One region of the Pseudaquabacterium rugosum genome, then DNA from elsewhere that is predicted to be linked to it. Evidence: predicted binding sites of a transcription regulator. Region 1 holds the regulator's gene; each other region holds the start of a gene.
The links. The regulator FNR, encoded in region 1, switches genes on or off when oxygen is low (the NO sensors DNR and NnrR bind a similar motif). The targets are predictions, from matches to a motif close to TTGATNNNNATCAA.

Region 1 (5,051 bases):
ACCGCCTGTCGATCGTCCACTTCTGGGCGCTGATCTTCACCTACATGTGGGCGGGCCCCCACCACCTGCACTACACGGCGCTGCCGGACTGGGCGCAGTCGGTCGGCATGATCTTCTCGCTGGTGCTGCTGGCACCGAGCTGGGGCGGCATGATCAACGGCATCATGACCCTGTCGGGTGCCTGGCACAAACTGCGTGACGACCCGATCCTGAAGTTCCTGATCGTCTCGCTGTCGTTCTACGGCATGTCGACCTTCGAGGGTCCGATGATGTCGATCAAGACCGTCAACGCGCTGTCGCACTACACGGACTGGACCGTCGGCCACGTGCACTCGGGTGCCCTGGGCTGGGTGGGCCTGATCTCGATGGGCTCGCTGTACCACCTGATCCCGCGCATGTTCGGCCGCGAGAAGATGTACTCGACCCGTGCGGTGGAGCTGCACTTCTGGGTCGCCACCATCGGCATCGTGCTCTACATCGCCGCGATGTGGATCGCCGGCGTGATGCAGGGCCTGATGTGGCGCGCGGTCAACCCGGACGGCACGCTGGTCTACACCTTCGTCGAGAGCGTCAAGGCCACCTTCCCGTTCTACGTGATCCGTCTCGGCGGGGGTGCGCTGTACCTCACCGGCATGCTGATCATGGCCTGGAACACGATCAAGACCGTGCAGGTCGGCAAGGTGACGACGGCCCGCATCCCGCTGGTCGCCGCCCACGCCTGACCGCTGAATCGAGGAGCACATCGATGGCATCCCATGCCCCTGTCGGTCACGAGAAGATCGAGACCAGCAACACCCTGATGATCGTGCTGATCCTGCTGGCCATCGCCTTCGGTGGTCTGGTGGAGATCGTGCCGCTGTTCTTCCAGCGGTCGACGACCCAGCCGGTCGAGGGCGTCAAGCCCTACACCGCGCTGCAGCTGGCCGGCCGTGACGTCTACATCCGCGAGGGCTGCTACAACTGCCACTCGCAGATGATCCGTCCGTTCCGCGCCGAGGTGCTGCGCTACGGTCCGATCTCGCTGGCCGGCGAGTTCGTCTACGACCACCCCTTCCAGTGGGGCAGCAAGCGCACCGGTCCCGACCTGCACCGCGTCGGCGGCAAGTACAGCGACGAATGGCATCGCATCCACCTGAACAACCCGCGGGATCTGGTGCCTGAATCGAACATGCCGGCCTATCCCTGGCTGCTGGAAGCCACCATCGATCCCGCCAGCATGGCGCCGCGCATGAAGGCGCTGCGCACCGTGGGCGTGCCCTACGCGGACGACGAGATCGCCAAGGCGGCCGAAGACGTCAAGGGCAAGACCGAGATGGACGCCGTCATCGCCTATCTGCAGGTGATGGGCACGGCCCGCAAGTGACCGGAGGGCCTGACATGGATCTGAACCTGTTGCGCAGCATCGCCACGCTGCTGATGTTCGTGCTGTTCGTCGGCATCTGCGTCTGGGCCTGGAGCCGCCGCCAGCAGGCGGGCTTCGCCGATGCCGAGCGTCTGCCGCTCGTCGACGACGATCAGGTCTCCCGTTAGGCCTTCACTCACCCCTCACGGAGAGTTTTCTATGAGTGATTTCATCAACGCCGGCTGGGCCCTGTGGGTCGCCGGCATCACGGTCGGCGGGCTGATCTTCTGCGTGTTCGTGCTGGCCGTGGCCAGCAAGCGCAAGGTGATGGCCAACGACAACACCACCGGCCACACCTGGGACGAGGACCTGCGCGAGCTGAACAACCCGCTGCCGCGCTGGTGGATGGGCCTGTTCATCCTGACCATCGTCTTCGCCGCCGCCTACCTGACGTTCTACCCTGGCCTGGGCACCCATGCCGGCACGTTCAAGTGGTCGAGCGTGGGCCAGCTCGAGTCCGAGCAGGCCAAGGCCAACGAGGCGATGGCCCCGGTCTACGCCAAGTTCACCGCCATGAAGGCCGAGGATCTGGCCAAGGACGGCCAGGCCATGGGCATCGGCGAGCGGCTGTTCGCCAACAACTGCGCGCAGTGCCATGGCTCGGACGCCCGCGGCTCCAAGGGCTTTCCCAACCTGACCGACGCCGACTGGCTGGGCGGCACCGGTGCCGACTACATCAAGAAGACCGTCACCGAAGGGCGTCAAGGCATGATGCCGCCGATGGCTGCGGCCGTCGGCAGTGGCGATGACGTCAAGAACGTCGCCAACTACGTGCTGAGCCTGTCGGGCAGTGCGCACAGCAGCGTCGCGGCGCAGCTGGGTCAGGGCAAGTTCGCCGCCTGTGCGGCCTGCCATGGTCCGGATGGCAAGGGCAACCCGGTGCTGGGTGCGCCCAACCTGACCGACAAGGTCTGGCTGCATGGCTGGGGCGAGGGCCAGATCGTGTCGATCATCAACCAGGGCAAGACCAACGTCATGCCCGCCTTCGGCAAGCGCCTGACCCCGGAGCAGATCCACGTGCTGTCGGCCTACGTCTGGAGCCTGTCGCAGAAGACGACCGTCGCCGCCGCGCCGTGAGCGTGACGCGCCGACGCCCGTTCCTCTCCTGATCGCCGGGCAGCAGAGCAGCCCGGCCCGACCCGCGAGCCCTTCCATGTCCGATTCGATCCGCGCCGCCGCCTCCTCCGTCCGTTCCGCGGCCCCGGGCCCCGACCACGAGGAGGCCGGGCGTCCCTGGTGGCGTTACGGCATCGTCTGGCTGGTCGTCGGTGGCCCGCTGGCCGTCGTCGTCGCCGGACTGACGACCGCCGTCATCGCCTACCGCCATGCCGACGAGGTACTGGTCGACCGCGCCACCGTGCAGTCGGCCGTGCGGCCGTCGGGCGAGACGCCGGCGATGATGGCGCGCAACCATGCGGCGACGGCGGCGGCCGCCGATGCCGTCGGCCGCGGGCGCTGAAGCGGGGGCGCGGCCCGTCCGCGACACATGAGAAAAAGCCCGCATGGCCACCAGGCCGTGCGGGCTTCGTCGTTTCCGGCGAGGCGCTGCGGGCGGCCGTGCGCCCTTCGCCCCGCGGACTCAGCAGTTCGCGCCGTTGACCAGGCTCTGCAGCTTGCTCTGGTCGATGATGCGGATCTGGCGCTGCTTGACCTCCAGGATGCCGTCGTCCTGGAACTTGCTGAAGGTGCGGCTGACCGTCTCCAGCTTCAGGCCGAGGTAGCTGCCGATCTCCTCGCGCGTCATGCGCAGGATCAGCGCCGAGCCGGAGAAGCCGCGCGCCTGCAGGCGCTGCGTGAGGTTCAGCAGGAAGGCGGCCAGGCGTTCCTCGGCCCGCATCGAGCCCAGCAGCAGCATCACGCCATGGTCGCGCACGATCTCGCGGCTCATGATCTTGTGGAACTGGTGCTGCAGCTCGGTGAAGTCGCGGGCGACGTCCTCGAGCGTGTTGTAGGGGATCACGCAGACCTGCGAGTCCTCCAGCGCGACGGCGTCGCAGGTGTGCAGGTCGGTGCTGATGCCGTCCAGGCCCAGCAGTTCGCCGGCCATCTGGAAGCCGGTGACCTGGTCGCGGCCGTCCTCGGACGAGACGCAGGTCTTGAAGAAGCCGGTGCGCACCGCGTACAGCGACTGGAAGGCGTCGCCGGCGCGGAACAGCGATTCGCCGCGGCCGACCGTGCGGCGGGTGGCCACCAGCGTGTCCAGTCGGTCGAGGTTGTCGCGCGACAGACCCACGGGCAGGCACAGCTCGCGCAGGTTGCAGCTGGAGCAGGCGACCTTGAAGGGCTCGAGCCGCAGCTTCGGGACGTCAGGTGTCGTGGTCATGCACGGATTATCTGGGGTGAGTGGCGGCTGCGGTAGATCAAACGTGCCGTCCACGCGGGTGTTCGATGCTTGACCGACGGGATGGCGGGCCGTGCCGGGAAGGCCTCTGCGCGTCGGTCTGCGGGATTGTTCGGTGTGTCCGCTCGGCCGCGCTTGAGGCAGGTCAAGTCCGGGCGCGCGGGCTTTGGCACAGTCCGCTCCCATGTCCACCGCCCAAGCCGACGAGGTCCCTGTCCTCACCGAGGCGATGCTGCGCCGGCTCGACCGGCCCGGCCCGCGCTACACCTCCTACCCCACCGCCGACCGGTTCGTCGAGGCCTTCGGTGCCGCCGAATACCGCCAGGCGCTGGAACAGCGGGCCACCGGCGCCACCGTCGGTGGCAAGCCGCCGCTGTCGCTGTACCTGCACATTCCGTTCTGCGAATCGGTCTGCTACTACTGCGCCTGCAACAAGGTCATCACCAAGCACCATGAGCGGGCGGCGGAGTATCTCGACCTGCTGGCGCGCGAGATCGCCTTGCATGTCGAGGTGCTCGGTCGGGGGCAGGCGGTCAGCCAGCTGCATTTCGGCGGCGGCAGCCCGACCTTTCTCAGTGACGAGGAACTGACGCGGCTGATGGACCTGCTGCGCGAGAACTTCCGTCTCGCGCCGAATGCCGAGATCTCGATCGAGGTCGATCCACGCACGGCCACGCCGCAGCGGCTGGCGCATTTCCGCACGCTGGGCTTCAATCGCCTGAGCTTCGGCGTGCAGGACTTCGATGTCGAGGTGCAGAAAGCCGTGCACCGCGTCCAGCCCTGGGAGCTGGTGCGTGATCTGGTGCTGGCCGCCCGCGAGTTGCGTTATGACTCGATCAACGCCGACCTGATCTACGGCCTGCCGCGCCAGACCCCGGCCAGCTTCACGCAGACCATCGAGCGCATCGGCGAACTGCGGCCGGACCGCATCGCGCTGTATGCCTATGCCCATCTGCCGCAGCGCTTCAAGCCGCAACGCCGCATCGATCCGCTGCAACTGCCGGGGCCCGAGGCCCGGGTGCAGATGCTGGGCAGCGCGATCAGCGGCTTCAACGCGCTGGGCTATGCCTACATCGGCATGGACCATTTCGCGCTGCCGGGCGATGCGCTGGCCCAGGCCAAGCGGCAGGGCCGTCTGCACCGCAATTTCCAGGGCTACAGCACCCAGCCCGATTGCGACCTGATCGCGCTCGGCGTGTCGGCCATCGGCCGCATGGGCGCGACCTACAGCCAGAATGCCAAGACGATCGAGGAGTATGCGGACGCCCTGCGGCAGGGCCTGCTGCCGGTCGTGCGCGGCCTGGCCCT
Region 2 (5,051 bases), on a different contig from region 1:
CGATCCGGCGCTCGCCCTGGTGCGCTTCACGCCCGAGGCGCAGCCGCTGTTCCGCCTGCGGCGCGAGGACGTCGGCCGCCACATCGGCGACTTCAACTGCCAGATCGACTACCCCGAGCTGGTCGGCGACCTGACCCGTGCCCTGGCCGGCGAGTCGCTGATCGAGCGCGAGCTCATGGGCCCACAGGGCCAGCGCCACCTGGCCCGCGTGGTCGGCTACGCCGAGGGCGGCGCACGGCGACGGGCGGTGCTCAGCCTGGTCGACGTCTCCCGGCTGCACGACGCGCGCCGGCTGCAGCGGCTGATCGACTCGCTGCCGCAGCACATCGCGGTGCTCGACCGCCTGGGCACGATCACCCAGGTCAACCGCGCCTGGCGCGCGTTCGCGCAGGCCAATGCCGCCTGCGACGCTGAAGGCCGGCCGCTGGAGGCCCACACCGAGATCGGCGTCAACTACCTCGGCGTGGTCGCCCGCTCGACGACCCCGGACGCCGGGCAGGTGCTGCTGCAGCTGCAGCAGCTGCTGGCCGGCCAGCGCGACCGCGTCGAGCTGATCTATCCCTGTGATGCCCCGGACGAGCCCCGCTGGTTCGCGCTGCAGGCCCTGCCGCTGGACGGCGCGGCCCACGGCGAGGGAAGCGGTGCGGTGGTCTCGCACCTGGACATCACCCGCTGGTACCGTCCGTCGCCGGCATCCGCCGCGGCCCTGGATGCAGACTCCGGACCTGATCGACCATGAACACCCTGCCCGGTCCGTCGTCGTACCTGCCCGCCACGCGGCCCGTCGCGCCACTGGCCGACAGCCGGGTCACGATCGAGGACGGGCCCGGCCCCGGCCCTCACCGCCACGACGCCTTGCAGGATCTGCTGCAGACGGCGCTCGACCACCTGCGCGCCGGCGAGACGGTCGCGGCCCAGACCCTGCTCGGCACCGATGCCCGCCTGAGCGCGCCGCTGGAGCAGGTCTTCCGCCTCTACCAGCTCGAACTCGAGACCCGCAACCAGCAGCTGGAGGAGACCCAGCTGCGGATGTCGCGCACGCTGGACTGGTTCAGCACGCTGTTCCGCCTGCTGCCGCAGCCGGCGCTGCTGATCGACGAACATGGCGTGATCGTCGACGCCAATGCCCGGGCGACCGAGGATTACGCGCTGGCCGGCGCGCTGCGCAGCATGCCGCTGCCCTTGCGCCGGCTGCTGGTGCAGCCCGAGGCCGAACGCGAACTGGCGCTGGCCCTGCTGCGCTGCCGTGACGAGGGCGTCAGCGTCGCCCTCGACGACATGGCCGTGCTGACCTTCGACCGCCGCCGCCGCTGGGCCGATCTGCGGCTGTGCCGCCTGCCGCTGCGCGAGGGGCTGGTCGCACCGGGGGCGACCCTCGCGCGGCGCGACGGCCCGCCGGCCGGGCTGTTCCTGTGCCTGTTCAATGACCGCACGGCGCGGGTCGAGGCCCAGCAGGCCCACCAGGCCGCGCTGCGGGCCCAGCAGGAGCAGGCCCTGGCCGAGGCCGCCAGCCGCGCCAAGTCCAAGCTGCTGTCGCGCCTGAGCCATGAGCTGCGCACGCCGCTGAACGCCGTCATCGGCTTCACCCATCTGCTGCAGCTGCAGGGCGACGTGTGCAGCAGCGAGGGCCAGCGCCGGCTGAGCCTGATGCGCCAGGCGAGCGAACACCTGCTGGGCCTGGTCAACGAGGTGCTGGAGCTGCAGCGGCTCGAATGCGGCGCGCTGCAGCTGCAGGAGGAAGCCGTGCCACTGCGGCAGACGGTGCGCGACGTGATGCAGCTGCAGGAGGCCGCGGCCACGGCGCTGGGTCTGCGTCTGCGGGTGGCCGGGCCGACCCCGCAGGACGGGACCGAAGACGGCGCCGCCGCGCCGGACGAGGTGCTGGCCCGCGGCGACGGCCGCCGCATCTGGGAGGTGCTGACCAACCTCGTCAGCAACGCGATCAAGTACAACCGGCGCGACAGCTGGGTCGAGGCCCGCTGCGGCCGCGACACCGCGGCCGGCCGGGTCTGGATCGAGATCGCCGACGGCGGCATCGGGCTCGACGAAGCGCAGCTCGAACACCTGTTCGAGCCCTTCAACCGGCTCGGTGCCGAACGCACGGCGGTGGGCGGCACCGGCCTGGGCCTGAGCATCGCGCGCGGCCTGGCCGAAGCCATGGGCGGCCGGCTGGATGCGCGCTCCGAGCCGGGCGTCGGCAGCTGTTTCCGCCTCACGCTGCCGGCGGCCTGACCGGACGCCGGGCGGCGGGCTCCTGACGCCGGAACCGCGGGGCCGGGATCCGCTCGGGATCAGCTCGGGATCGGCGTGCCGGCCATGCGGTCGTACTTGACGAAGTACTGGCGCGCGAAGGCGATCAGCTGGCCTTCGGTCGGATGATCGATGGTCTCCCAACCGACGATGTGGGCGGCCAGCGGCGCGCGGTGCTTCTCGACGTAGTGGCGGAAGTCGGCCATCGCGTTGCGCGAACCGGTGACCAGCACTTCGGGAATGCCGGCCAGTGCATCGCAGACGTCGGCATAGAACTCGTGCTCGGTGCGCACCGTGTTGCCATGCTGCTTGGTGTGGTGGCTGTGGCTCTTGACCTTCTGGGCAAGCACATGTTCGGCATCGAACTGCAGCACCTGGGCCTGATGGTGGTCGACGGTGACGACGGCGTGGAACAGGGTCATGGGATCTCCGGTTGGGGGTGGGAGGTCAGGCGCCGCGGCGGCGTCGTGACCGGGTGGGTGAGGCGGCCGCGCCGGCTCAGAGCGTGGCCGGTCGTGGCCGGCCGCGTTCGAGTCCGCTCGCGCAGTCGATGCAGTGCGTGGCGGTCGGCTGCAGGCGCAGGCGGGGCCAGGCGATCGGCTCGCCACAGGCCTCGCACTGGCCGGCGCGACCGGTCTCCAGCCGCCGCAGCGCGGCATCGACATCGGCCAGCGCGACCACCTCGCGGTCGGTCAGCGCCAGGTCGAGCTCGCGCTCGGCATCGCGCTGGGTGGCGTCGTCGCCGTCCTGCAGCAGCACCTCGCGGGCATGCTCGGCACGGCTGCCACCGCCCAGATGGGCCTGCTGCGCGTGCTGCAGCTCCAGGCGACGCTGCTGCAGGGTCTCGTGCAGCCAACGCCGTTGTTCAGGGTCCAGGGGGGCGGGGCTCGAGGGGGTCATCGCGTTCTCCTTGGGCCCATCGTGGCACTGTGGCGGCCGGGCCTGTTTGAGCCGTGTCAAGCGTGCGGGGGCACACACCCGGGGGCATGCGGCCAGCGGCGTGCGCGCCGGGGGCCGGCCGGGGGCTGCCTACAATGAAATGCTTCGAGTCGCCCCACCCGGCGGCCCCGCAGGATGGCCGACCGCACCGCCGCCGATGACCTCCGCCTCGCCCGCCGCGCCTCTCCTCCCCCCTGCACCGGCCGCTGGCCACGGCCCGCACGCCGGGCCGGGCGATCCGCCACCGACGGCCCTGCCGCCCTCCTGCGAGGTGCTGGTGGTCGGCGCCGGCCCGGCCGGCAGCGCCTGCGCCCAGGCCCTGGCCCGCCGCGGGCACGATGTGCTGCTGATCGACGAGCAGGCCTTCCCGCGGGACAAGGTCTGCGGCGACGGCCTCATCCCCGATGCCCATGCCGCCCTGCACCATCTGGGCGTGCACGAGGAGGTGATGGCCCGGGCCCGCCGGCTGCAGGCCGTCACCTGCATCGCACCGCGTGGCGGGCAGGTCGATGTACCGGGCCAGCTGGCCGTGCTGCCCCGGCGGGTGCTCGACGACATCCTGTGCCGGGCCGCCGTGCGGGCCGGTGCCCGCTTCGCGGCGCCCTGGCGCTGGGATGGGCCGCTGCTGGACGAGGCGGGCCGCGTGTGCGGCGCGCGGTTGAGCCAGGGGGGGCGCAGCATCGAGCTGCCGGCGCGCTGGACCGTGCTGGCCACCGGCGCCCGTCCGCGCGCGATGCTGGCCGCCGGCCTGTGCGAGCGCCAGACACCGAGCGCGATGGCCGTGCGCACCCATGTCCGCCATCCGGAGCTCGCCGGCCGGCTGCGGACACTGCAGGTGGTCTGGCACCCGCGGCTGCGCGGCGGCTACGGCTGGGTGTTCCCGGGGCCGGACGATCTGTTCAACGTCGGCGTCGGCCTGTCGGGCAGCCATTCGATCGACGCGCAGGGCCGCGCCCGCATGGCCGACGTCAACCTGCGCGACGTGATGCAGATCTTCGGCGAGGTGCATGCCGACGCCGGCCGCCTGCTGCGCGAGGGCGAGGTCGTCGCGCCGCTCAAGGGCGCCCCGCTGCGCTGCTCGCTCGATGGCGCGCGCTGGGGTCGCCCCGGCCTGCTGGCCACCGGCGAGGCCGTCGGCAGCACCTATGCCTTCACCGGCGAGGGCATCGGCAAGGCGATGGAGACCGGCCTGCTGGCGGCCGCGGCCCTGCACGGGGCCCTGGCCGCACCGCACGATCGGGCATCGGCATCGGCCGCGGCGGACGCCGGGCTGCTGCAGGACTATGCGCAGCGCCTGCAGGCGCTGCAGCCACGCTTCGCGCTCTACCGCAAGGCCGACCGCATCAGCGCCCGGCCCTGGCTGGCCGACCTGCTGATCTGGCGCGCCCGCCGCAGCCCCGGCATCCGCCGCCGCATGGCCGAGGTGCTGGACGAAACCCGCAGCCCCGACCAGCTGATCACGCTGCGCGGGCTGTTCAAGCTGATGCTGCCGCTGCGCTGACGCGGTCCTCCCGGAGTTGTCCCTGATGTCCGATCCTCGCCGCCCCGCGGCCCGTCTGCGCGCGGCCGTGGCCGCGCTGTCCGCACTGGCGGTCGCCGGCGCCATCGCGGCGCTGCATCCGCTGTCGCCGACCGTGGCGCTGGTGGCCACCGCCGTGCTGGCCCTGGCCGCGGGCGCCGCACCGCGCGCCTGGCTGTGGCTGTGGCCGGCCCTGCTGCCGCTGGCCGGCCTGGCCCCCTGGACCGGCTGGCTGACGCTGGAGGAATCCGATCTGCTGCTGGCCGCCCTGGCCGCCGGCGCCTGGGCCCGCCATGCGCTGTGGCCACAGGCCGGCGCGGGGGGCGTGGCGGCCGGTCACGGC
Region 3 (5,051 bases), on a different contig from region 1:
TGGACATCAGCGGTCCGCGGGCCGATGCACCAGCGCCCACCACCGGCCAGCCGGACGGTACCGGCAGCCACTGACACGGAAGAACGACCATGGATCTCGGATTGAGTGGCAAGGCGGTGCTGGTCACCGGTGGCTCGGCGGGCATCGGGGCGGCGATCGTGCAGGTTCTGCTCGAGGAGGGCGCGCTGCCGCTGATCCTCGATCGGCAGGCGCCGGATGCCGCCACACAGGCCGCGCTTCAGGCCGCGTCACCGGGTGGCCGCAGCTGGGCCCTCGCGCTCGACGACGAGTCCGCACTGCTGCGGGCCGCCGCCGAGGTCCGGCACCATCTGCAAGAACAGGGGCTGGCGCTCGCCGGTCTCGTGCACAACGCCGGCGGCAACGACAGCATCGGCCTGGACGCACCCACCGCGGCATGGCGCGGTTCACTCGAACGCAACCTGCTGCACACCATGGTGCTGACGCGTGAACTGCGGGGCCCCTTGCGCGAGGCCCGGGGCGCCATCGTCAACATCGCGTCGAAGACGGCGGTGACCGGGCAGGGAGACACCAGCGGCTACGTGGCCGCCAAAGGCGCCCTGCTGGCGCTGACGCGGGAATGGGCCGTCACGCTGCGAGACGACGGCATCCGGGTCAATGCCATCGTGCCGGCCGAGGTCTGGACCGGGTCCTACGCGCGTTGGCTGCAGACCTTCGACGATCCGGAGGCCCGCCGGGCGGCCATCGAACGCCGCATTCCGCTGCAGCGGCGCATGACACTGCCGCGGGAGATCGCCGACAGCGTCGTCTTCACGCTGTCGCCCCGGGCCGGGCACACGACGGGCCAGTGGCTGTTCGTCGATGGCGGCTACACCCACCTGGATCGGGCACTGGACTGACGACGGGCCCTGTCTCCCACGCGGCCCACACACGGCCCGCGGCAGATCCGGGCCGCGCAATGAAAAAGGGCCTCGATCTGCATCGAGGCCCTTTTCGGATCTGGCGGAGTGGACGGGACTCGAACCCGCGACCCCCGGCGTGACAGGCCGGTATTCTAACCAACTGAACTACCACTCCCCGGTAGCAAGCCTATGACTATAGCAGAAAAGAATCGAGTCACAAGCTTTTTCTTGTGCTCCAGCAAGCAGCATCGGCTAGACAGAACACGAGAAATGAAAAAAGGCTCCGATTTGCATCGGGGCCTTTTTCAGATCTGGCGGAGTGGACGGGACTCGAACCCGCGACCCCCGGCGTGACAGGCCGGTATTCTAACCAACTGAACTACCACTCCACGTGGAAGAAACCAGGATTCTAGCAGAACATTCGAAGCTTACAACTGCCGAAGCAACTGTTTTTCGACGCCGCCACTGTCCGGATTCCGGAACCTGAGGCCGTGATGCGCGAATCTGCGACGCGCGCTTCACATCCACAGGGCGCTTCTGCATCCATCAGCACACACATCGTGCGGCGCATGACGGACACAAGCAGCGCTCGTGACCTTGGCGGAGTGGACGGGACTCGAACCCGCGACCCCCGGCGTGACAGGCCGGTATTCTAACCAACTGAACCACCACTCCGCGTCGGTAAGCTAGCAGTATATGCCGATTCTGGACGGACGCGCAAGCCCGTCGCCCCATTTTTTTCAACGCACCCATTCCCACGACCGTGGACAGGGGCGCGCGCCCGGTACGGCAGGCGATCCGACGACAATCCCGGCCCATGTCTGCTGCCCTGATGATGGTGCTGGCCAGCGCCCTGTTCGCCACCATGGGGGTGGCGGTGAAGCTGGCCTCGGCCCATTACGGGCCGGACGAGATCGTGTTCTATCGTGGCCTGACCGGCGCACTGCTGCTGTGGGCATGGACGCGCCGACGCGGCGTCACGCTGCGCACCCGTGTACCGATGATGCATGTCTGGCGCAGTGCGGTCGGCGTCACGTCGCTGGTGCTGTGGTTCCACGCGTTCAGTCTGCTGCCGCTGGCCACCGCGGTGACGCTGAACTACATGTCCTCGGTCTGGATGGCCGCTTTCCTGATCGGCGGCGCCGTGCTGGTGCAGGGCCAGCGCGTCGACGGCCGCCTGATCGGCAGCGTGCTGGCGGGTTTCGCGGGCGTGGTGCTGATGCTGCGGCCATCGCTGGATCGCGAACAGCTCTGGGGCGCGCTCAGCGGTCTGGCCTCGGGCATGCTGGCGGCGCTGGCCTATCTGCAGGTGACCGCACTGGGCCGCGTCGGTGAACCGGAGGAACGCGTCGTCTTCTACTTCTCGCTCGGCGGCCTGGCGGCCGGCGCGGCGCTGACCACGGCCGTCGGTCAATGGCATGGCCACAGCCTGCGCGGCGCGGCGCTGCTGCTGACCGTCGGTGTGCTGGCCACCAGCGCGCAGCTGCTGCTGACGCGGGCCTACGCGGTCGGCCGGCCGCTGGTCAATGCCAGCCTGCAGTACCTGGGCATCGTCTTCAGCTGCATCTACGGTGCCTGGCTGTTCGACGACCCCTTCGAGCCGCTGACGGTGGCCGGCATGGCGCTGATCGTCAGCGCCGGCATCATGGCCACGCTGCTGCGCCGCCGCCAGCTGCCGCAGGCACCCGACGATCCGGCCAGCGAGCACTGAGCGCCGCCGCGACCACGCGCCCGACCCGCGAGCCGACGACGGGACGCCCGCCGTCCACACCGCCTGCGCGACGCTTGATGCGGGTCAATCGATGGCCGCGGCATCGTCCGACACTGGAACGGTCCGGGGCGACGCACACTGGGTGCGCCGCACACCGTGGCCACGGTGATCCCGTGGCCCGGCCCCGCCCGGCCGACGGCCGCCGCAGATGTCGACGGCCGCTGCCCTCGCCTCGCAGGAGCTGCTCCATGTACACCCGCATCCTTGTTCCCACCGACGGTTCGGAGATCACCGCCAAGGCCGTGCAGTCGGCCGTGCAACTGGCCCGCCTGAGCGGCGCCGCGCTCAGCACCCTGAGCGTCAAGGAGCCCTTCCCCTACAGCGCCATCAGCGAGATGCAGCCGGTGCCGCCGCAGGAGTACTACGACGCGCAGGAGCGCCTGGCCACCGGCCGCGTGCAGGCCGTGCTGGACGCGGCCAGGGCGGCCGGCATCACGGCCGACGGCGCCACCGTCGAGGCCCTGCATCCGTGGGAAGCTATCCTCGAACATGCGCGCGAACGCGGCTGCGACCTGATCGTGATGGCCTCGCACGGCCGCCGCGGCGTGGCCGCGCTGCTGATCGGCAGCGAGACGCAGAAGGTGCTCACGCACAGCACGCTGCCGGTGCTGGTCGTGCGCTGAGACGCCGGCCGGTTCGGTCCCGAAGCCGACGCACGCCCCTGCCGCCCCATGATCGGCGGGGCGTCGGAGCCCCCTGTCCCGCCGGCCGCACCGCGGCGTGCCGCCGGCCGCGTTAGCATGCATCCATGCCGCATTCCCTGCCGAGCCCCGGGACGCCTCTGGCGTCCATCGACATGGGCTCCAACAGCTTCCGTCTCGAGATCGCCCAGCTGCAGCAGGGCCGCTACCGGCGCATCGCCTACCTCAAGCAGACCGTGCGCCTGGGGGGCGGGCTCGATGCCAACGGCTACCTGACCGAAGAGGCGGCACAGCGCGGCCTCGAGTGCCTGCGGGGCTTCGCCCAGCGCCTGCAGGGCTTCATGCCCTCGCAGGTCCGGGCGGTGGCCACGCAGACGCTGCGCGAGGCCCGCAACCGCGATGACTTCCTGGTCCGTGGCGAGGCCGCGCTCGGCCATCCGATCGAGGTCATCTCCGGGCGCGAGGAAGCACGGCTGATCTACGCCGGCGTGTCCTTTCTGCAACCCTCCGAGGTGCCACGCCTGGTCATCGACATCGGCGGCCGCAGCACCGAGATGATCCTGGGCAGCGGCCGCACGCCGCGCCTGGCCGAATCGTTCAAGACCGGCAGCGTCAGCCTGTCGATGCGCTGGTTCCCCGACGGCCGCTACACCGAGGACGGCTTCCGCCAGGCACAGATCGCCGCCGGCGCCGAACTCGAGGAAGCGCTGGAATCCTTCGCCGCCGGCCAATGGCAGGAGGCGCTGGGCTCATCGGGCACGGCCGGTGCGGTGTCCCAGATCCTGGCCGGCGCCGGCATCACCGATGGGACGATCACGCCGGAGGGGCTGGACTGGTGCATCCGCCAGTGCCTGGCCGCAGGCCATGTCGATGCGCTGTCGCTGCCGACGCTGCGCGAGGACCGCAAGCCGATCATCGGTGGCGGTCTGGCGCTGCTGCACACGCTGTGCACGCATTTCGGCATCCAGGCGATCCGACCGGCCAAGGGCGCACTGCGCCAGGGCGTGATCATCGACCTGCACGAACGCCACGAAGCCGCACGCGGCCAGGCCGGCGGTGACATGCGCGATCTGACGGTCACCGCACTGCAGCGCCGCTTCAACGTCGACATCGCCCAGGCCAGCCGGGTCGGCGATGTCGCGCTGGCCTTGTTCGACACCGCCTGCGGCCAGACCGACGGCGACGACGGCGAGGCCCGGCGCGAGCTGGCCTGGACCTGCGCGCTGCACGAGATCGGCCTGAGCGTCTCGCACCACGACCACCACCGCCACTGCGCCTATCTGGTCGGCCATGTGGACGCACCGGGGTTCTCGCAGAGCCAGCAACGGCGCATGGCGGATCTCGCGCTGGGCCAGCGCGGCGGCCTGCGCAAGCTGGAGGCCGCGCTCAGCGGCGAACGCTTCGCGTGGCAGCTGATGGCGCTGCGGCTGGCGGTGATCCAGTGCCACGCGCGCGGCCTGGTCGATGGCCAGCTGCTGGCCTTCCGCCGTGACGGCCGCCAGGCCCGGCTGCGCGTGCCGCGTGCCTGGGCCGACCAGCATCCGCGCACGCTGCACCTGCTGCGCGACGAGGCCGAGGCCTGGGAGCGCAGCGGCGTGCTGCGCCTGCGGCTCGACGAGGCCGCCTGACGGGGGCGACCAGCGAGCGGGCGGGCCGGCCGGCCTGCCGCTCAGGCCGGTGCCGCCGGTCCCGGCAGCACCGGCGATCGAGCCGTCACATCAGGTCGGGCGTGCGCACCGCCACCAGCACGACCTCGGC
Region 4 (5,051 bases), on a different contig from region 1:
CGGCATGGGCCGGCACCGACTGCGGGCGGTCATAGCGCAGCAGCAGGTCGACATCGGGGTCGTCCATGTCGGCCAGCTGGTCGTTGGCGCTGATGCGGATGTCGATGTCCGGATGGCGCTGCTGGAAGCCCTGCAGCCGCGGCAGCAGCCACAGCGAGGCGAAGCTGGCGAAGGTGCTGACGTTGACGTGGCGGCGGCCGCGCGCCACGCGGATCTGGCGCACCGAGCGGTCGATGCGGTCGAGGGCCGGCACCACGGCCTGGCGCAGCGCGTCGCCGGCGGCCGTCAGCTCGACGCGGCGCGTGCCGCGGTTGAACAGCGTGGCCCCGAGCTCGGTTTCCAGCGACTTGATCTGGCGGCTGATCGCCGATTGGGTGAGGAACAGCTCCTCGGCCGCGGCGCTGAACGACAGGCGGCGGGCGACGGCCTCGAAGGCCCGCAGACCATCGAGCGAGAGCGGGCGGCGTTGGGCGAGCGGGGCATTCATGCGTGCGGCGCATCAACGAGGGGATGCGTCGTCATTGGACCACAGCGGCCCGCGCCGCGACGATGCCGTCCATGCCGGTCCGGTACCGGCCCGCTCCCCCTGCAACCTCCGCTGGAGACCGCCATGCGTTCCTCGACCCTCCGCCCCTCGACCGCCGGTTCCGCCGCGGCTGCCTCGCGGTCGCTGTCGGTGCCGATCCCGACCGTGCCGTCCGTGCGTGAGCGGATCTGGCGTGATCTGCTGCAGCCGGTGCTGCGCGGCCTCGACCGCGGCGCGGAGCGCCTGGCCTGTGTCGGCGCGGCGGTGCTGGCGGCTGTCGGCGCCCAGGTCCGCGGGGCCACGGTCGATGACCGGCGCGCCTGGGCCGGGCTGCGGGCCGGGCCCGCCCGTGCCGCCGCGTCGGCCCACGGCGGCCTGCAGATGCTCGACGCCGTGCCGCGCGAGCTGTGGCTCGATGGCGCCGTCTCGCTGCAGCCGCGCTGCGATGGCTGGTTGGTGGTGCGCCAGGGCACGGTCTGGCTGACCCGCGGCGACGGGCCGGATGGCGATCTGGTGCTGGACGGCGAGGGCGCGGCCTGGCTGCCCCGCGGCGCCCGGGTGGTGGTCGAGCCCTGGCACCGCGGTGAGCCGGTGCGCCTGGGCTGGGGCCAGCGGGCCGAGGAACCGGGGCAGCCGTCGGCCTGAGGCCTCCGTCCGCTTCAGCGCGGCCAGGCCCGGCCCGGCCCGGAGCCGGCCCCGTCACCGCGCGCCCGCCACGAACCCGGACGCACCGGGCGACGGCCCGGTGCAACAGTCCAGCCCCGTGCTGGACTACCGCCCCCGCCGGGCCCGCGGCGCCGCACAATCGGCGCCATGAGCGACGCCTTCAAGTTCAAGCTCGACCCCCCCCGCGACAAGCCCAGCCTGCGCAAGCAGCTGCAGGCCGAACGCCAGGCGATGGTCGACCGCGCGGTCCGCAGTGACCAGCTCGCGCACGTGTTGCGGGTCTTCCTGGTCACGCGCAAGGAGAGTTGCATCGGCGCCTACTGGCCGATCAAGGGCGAGTTCGACGCCTTGCCCGCGCTCTACCGCTGGACCGAGGGCGAGGCCTTCCGCTCGATCGGCCTGCCGGTGATGAACCGCCAGACCCGGCACCTGAGCTTCCACGTCTGGTACCCGGGCTGTCCGATGGAGGAGGATGCCTACGGCATTCCCAAGCCCAAGGACACCGCCCAGTTCGAGCCCGAGATGCTGCTGGTGCCCTGCGTGGGCTTCGGCCCCGGCGGTGTGCGCCTGGGCTACGGCGGCGGCTTCTATGACCGCACGCTGGCCTCGCTGCAGCCACGGCCCTACACGGTGGGCGTCGGCTATGCGCACGGCTACATCCCCTGGCTGGACGCCGAACCGCACGACATCCCGCTGGACGCGATGCTGACCGAGGATGGCGTGGCCTGGTTGCGCCCCGAGACGGCCGGCTGATCCACCGTCCGGCCGATCCTCGGCCGGACGAAAAAAAGGGCGTCGCCCCGGTCCAGGACCGGGAGGGACGCCCATGCAAGCCGGCGGCTCTCGCCTGCCGCCGGTGTTCTCGTCGCCCGCGACGACGCGGACCGGGCCGCGCGCGGCCCTGTTCAGCTCCGTGGATCAGAAGCGCTTGCCGACGCCGATCGAGAACAGCACCGGGTCGACCTTGAACTTGCCCACGCTCACCTCGTTGGCCAGCACCTTGGTGCCGATCTGCACCTTCTTCACGTCGACGTTGAGCAGATAGCCGTCGAACAGCGGCACGTCCACGCCGGCCTGGATCGCGAAGCCGACGCTGTCACGCTTGAGGTTGACGTCGGCGCTCAGGGCCGTCGAGGCGGCATCCAGATGCACGTCGGAGATGTTGGTGTAGTTGATGCCGGCGCCCACGTACGGACGGAAGCCCGGCAGGCCGGTCACGTGGTACTGGCCCAGCAGGGTCGGCGGCAGGTGCTTGAAGGTGCCGGCGTCGGCGTTCAGGGCGCCCGAGTGCACGGTCTGCTTCTGCGGCACCGTCAGGATCAGCTCGGCGGCGAAGTTGGGCGTCACGAAATAGGTCAGGTCGACCTCGGGCAGCCACTTGTTGTTGATCGTCAGACCCAGGCCGGTGCCGTCCTTGTCGGCCGAGTTCAGGTGGGTGGCGCGCACACGCACGAGGAAGTTGCCGCTGTCCTGGGCGGCGGCGGGGGCGGCGGCCAGAACGGTGGTGGCGGCCAGGGCCAGGGCGGTGAGCAGGCGGGCGGTCATGTCGTTAACTCCGAAGATGAGGCGTGCGGCCGCAGGGGCCGTGGACGTGATTGCACGCCGCGCGGCCTCATCCGGACTTGGTCCCGATCAAGTCGGGCCGGCGATCGGCGCCCTCGTGCGTCCCGGCTTTGACCGGGCGCAAGCCGGCGCGACCGGCCGTGGCGGAGTCGCCACACCGGCGGTGACGTTGGCGCGCCCCTCACGCCCCTCACAATGGCCGGACCTCGGGCCCGCCGCTGTCTGCCGTGCCCGGGTCGTCCTTCCCGCGGGGCCGTGAGCCCTGCCTGCCACCCCGTGCCGATCCCGATGACCGACGTCCCGTCCTCTTCTTCCGCCGTGCCCGACCTCCCTGCCGCGGCCCGTCTGGATCCGCCGCGCCCGGCGGACGGCTTCGAACGCGTGCGCGCGGTGCTGCGTGCCGCCGCACATCCCCATCCGCCACTGTGGCTGGACACGCCGGCGCGCACCTGCGCCGAGGCGGCCGCCGCACTCGGCGTGCGCGAAGGCCAGATCGCCAAGAGCGTGGTGTTCCGCCACCTGGAGCAGCCGCGGGCGGTGCTGGTCATCGCCAGCGGGGATCGCCGGGTCGACGTGGCCAAGGTCGCCGCCCTGGTCGGTCCGGTCGGGCGGGCGGATGCCGCCTACGTGAAGGCGCACACCGGCTTCTCGATCGGCGGCGTCTCGCCGGTCGGCCATGCTGAGCCGCCGCTGCTGCTGCTCGATGCCGATCTGGCCCGCTTCGATGCGATCTGGGCCGCCGCCGGGCACCCGAATGGCGTCTTCCGCGCCAGCATCGACGAGTTGCAGGCGCTCACCGGCTGCCCGCTGTCGGACGTCTGCGAGGACGCGGGTGGCTGAGCCGGAGGGCCGTGGGACGGCGGTCATGTCCGGACCGGCCCCGGCCCTCGCGTCGCCCTGTGTGCGCCGCTGCGGCATCGACGCGCGAGACGGCCTGTGCACCGGGTGTGGCCGCAGCCTGGACGAGATCACCCGCTGGCGCACGATGAGCGATGCCGAGCGCGCGGCGGTCATGTCCGGCCTGGCGGCCCGCCGTCGCGCACGGCCGGTGGAAGGCTGACGCAGACACCCTGCGCCGCGCCCTGGGCCTGCGCTGGGACTTACCCGGCGTGCGGGCTGATTTTCCGCATGGCGGGAAGCGGGCTCCGGGTTGGCCCTGGATCTGTAAGCTTCTGTTGGCTTGGCGTCAGAAATCGGTCAGAGCCCCTGCGAATAGTCGCTTCTGCGTGATGTCCTCTTGCCGGACATCAACATCCCTCGTTGGAACAGGAGACAAAGGCATGGCCACACTTGCGCAGAACGGCGCCCGGGCGACCGCGGCCCCGATGACCAAGGAAGAGAAGAAGGTCATCTTCGCGTCCTCACTCGGCACCGTGTTCGAGTGGTACGACTTCTATCTGTACGGCTCGCTGGCCGTGTTCATCGGCAAGCAGTTCTTCGCCGCACTGGACCCGACGGCGCAGTTCATCGCCTCGCTGCTGGCGTTTGCCGCCGGCTTCATCGTGCGGCCGTTCGGGGCGCTGGTCTTCGGTCGCCTGGGCGACATGATCGGGCGCAAGTACACCTTCCTGGTCACGATCCTGATCATGGGTCTGGCCACCTTCATCGTCGGCATCCTGCCCGGCTATGCCACGATCGGCGTGGCCGCGCCGATCATCCTGGTCGGCCTGCGCATCCTGCAGGGCCTGGCCCTCGGCGGTGAGTACGGCGGTGCCGCGACCTATGTCGCCGCAGGGCCGCCGCGGCGCCTACACGGCCTGGATCCAGACCACGGCGACGCTCGGCCTGTTCCTGTCGCTGATGGTCATCCTCGGCACCCGCACGCTGCTCGGCGAGGAAGCCTTCGCCGCCTGGGGCTGGCGCGTGCCGTTCATCGTCTCGATCCTGCTGCTGGGCATCAGCGTCTGGATCCGCCTGTCGATGAACGAGTCGCCGGCCTTCAAGAAGATGAAGGAAGAGGGCAAGGTCTCCAAGGCGCCGCTGTCGGAATCCTTCGGCCAGTGGAAGAACCTGAAGATCGTGCTGCTGGCGCTGTTCGGCCTGGTCATGGGCCAGGGCGTGGTCTGGTACACGGGCCAGTTCTACGCGCTGTTCTTCCTCGCCAACGTGCTCAAGGTCGACAGCGCGACGGCCAACGTGCTGGTCGCGGTCTCGCTGATCATCGGCACGCCGTTCTTCGTCATCTTCGGCTCGCTGTCCGACCGCATCGGCCGCAAGCCCATCATCCTGGCGGGCATGCTGCTGGCGGTGCTGACCTACTTCCCGCTGTTCAACGCGCTGACCAAGGCCGCCAACC

Region 2: AACH11_RS10380 (TraR/DksA family transcriptional regulator) is a predicted target of FNR. The motif match lies at 3,197-3,210, and genes of this name have one in related genera.
Region 3: AACH11_RS05060 (universal stress protein) is a predicted target of FNR. The motif match lies at 2,667-2,680, and genes of this name have one in related genera.
Region 4: AACH11_RS01475 (OmpW/AlkL family protein) is a predicted target of FNR. The motif match lies at 2,815-2,828, and genes of this name have one in related genera.

The regions. Positions count from the first base shown of each region.
Region 1 is NZ_JBBUTF010000017.1:154,039-159,089, forward strand. Features, by position in the region: gene ccoN (cytochrome-c oxidase, cbb3-type subunit I) at 1-722, shown strand, start outside; gene ccoO (cytochrome-c oxidase, cbb3-type subunit II) at 746-1,363, shown strand; gene AACH11_RS18345 (cbb3-type cytochrome oxidase subunit 3) at 1,378-1,530, shown strand; gene ccoP (cytochrome-c oxidase, cbb3-type subunit III) at 1,562-2,479, shown strand; gene AACH11_RS18355 (nitrogen fixation protein FixH) at 2,556-2,861, shown strand; gene fnr (fumarate/nitrate reduction transcriptional regulator Fnr) at 2,982-3,725, opposite strand; gene hemN (oxygen-independent coproporphyrinogen III oxidase) at 3,928-5,051, shown strand, end outside.
Region 2 is NZ_JBBUTF010000008.1:66,748-71,798, reverse strand. Features, by position in the region: gene AACH11_RS10395 (CheR family methyltransferase) at 1-739, shown strand, start outside; gene AACH11_RS10390 (sensor histidine kinase) at 736-2,232, shown strand; gene AACH11_RS10385 (hypothetical protein) at 2,292-2,672, opposite strand; gene AACH11_RS10380 (TraR/DksA family transcriptional regulator) at 2,749-3,150, opposite strand; gene AACH11_RS10375 (NAD(P)/FAD-dependent oxidoreductase) at 3,347-4,690, shown strand; gene AACH11_RS10370 (hypothetical protein) at 4,716-5,051, shown strand, end outside.
Region 3 is NZ_JBBUTF010000004.1:167,394-172,444, reverse strand. Features, by position in the region: gene AACH11_RS05090 (amidohydrolase family protein) at 1-74, shown strand, start outside; gene AACH11_RS05085 (L-fucose dehydrogenase) at 90-878, shown strand; tRNA gene AACH11_RS05080 (tRNA-Asp) at 980-1,056, opposite strand; tRNA gene AACH11_RS05075 (tRNA-Asp) at 1,194-1,270, opposite strand; tRNA gene AACH11_RS05070 (tRNA-Asp) at 1,480-1,556, opposite strand; gene AACH11_RS05065 (DMT family transporter) at 1,699-2,592, shown strand; gene AACH11_RS05060 (universal stress protein) at 2,841-3,275, shown strand; gene AACH11_RS05055 (Ppx/GppA phosphatase family protein) at 3,401-4,921, shown strand; gene AACH11_RS05050 (SixA phosphatase family protein) at 5,007-5,051, opposite strand, start outside.
Region 4 is NZ_JBBUTF010000002.1:190,398-195,448, forward strand. Features, by position in the region: gene AACH11_RS01460 (LysR substrate-binding domain-containing protein) at 1-487, opposite strand, end outside; gene AACH11_RS01465 (DUF2917 domain-containing protein) at 611-1,171, shown strand; gene AACH11_RS01470 (5-formyltetrahydrofolate cyclo-ligase) at 1,340-1,945, shown strand; gene AACH11_RS01475 (OmpW/AlkL family protein) at 2,111-2,737, opposite strand; gene AACH11_RS01480 (YbaK/EbsC family protein) at 3,044-3,595, shown strand; gene AACH11_RS01485 (DUF1289 domain-containing protein) at 3,621-3,815, shown strand; gene AACH11_RS01490 (hypothetical protein) at 3,942-4,106, opposite strand; partial or broken gene AACH11_RS01495 (MFS transporter) at 4,036-5,051, shown strand, end outside.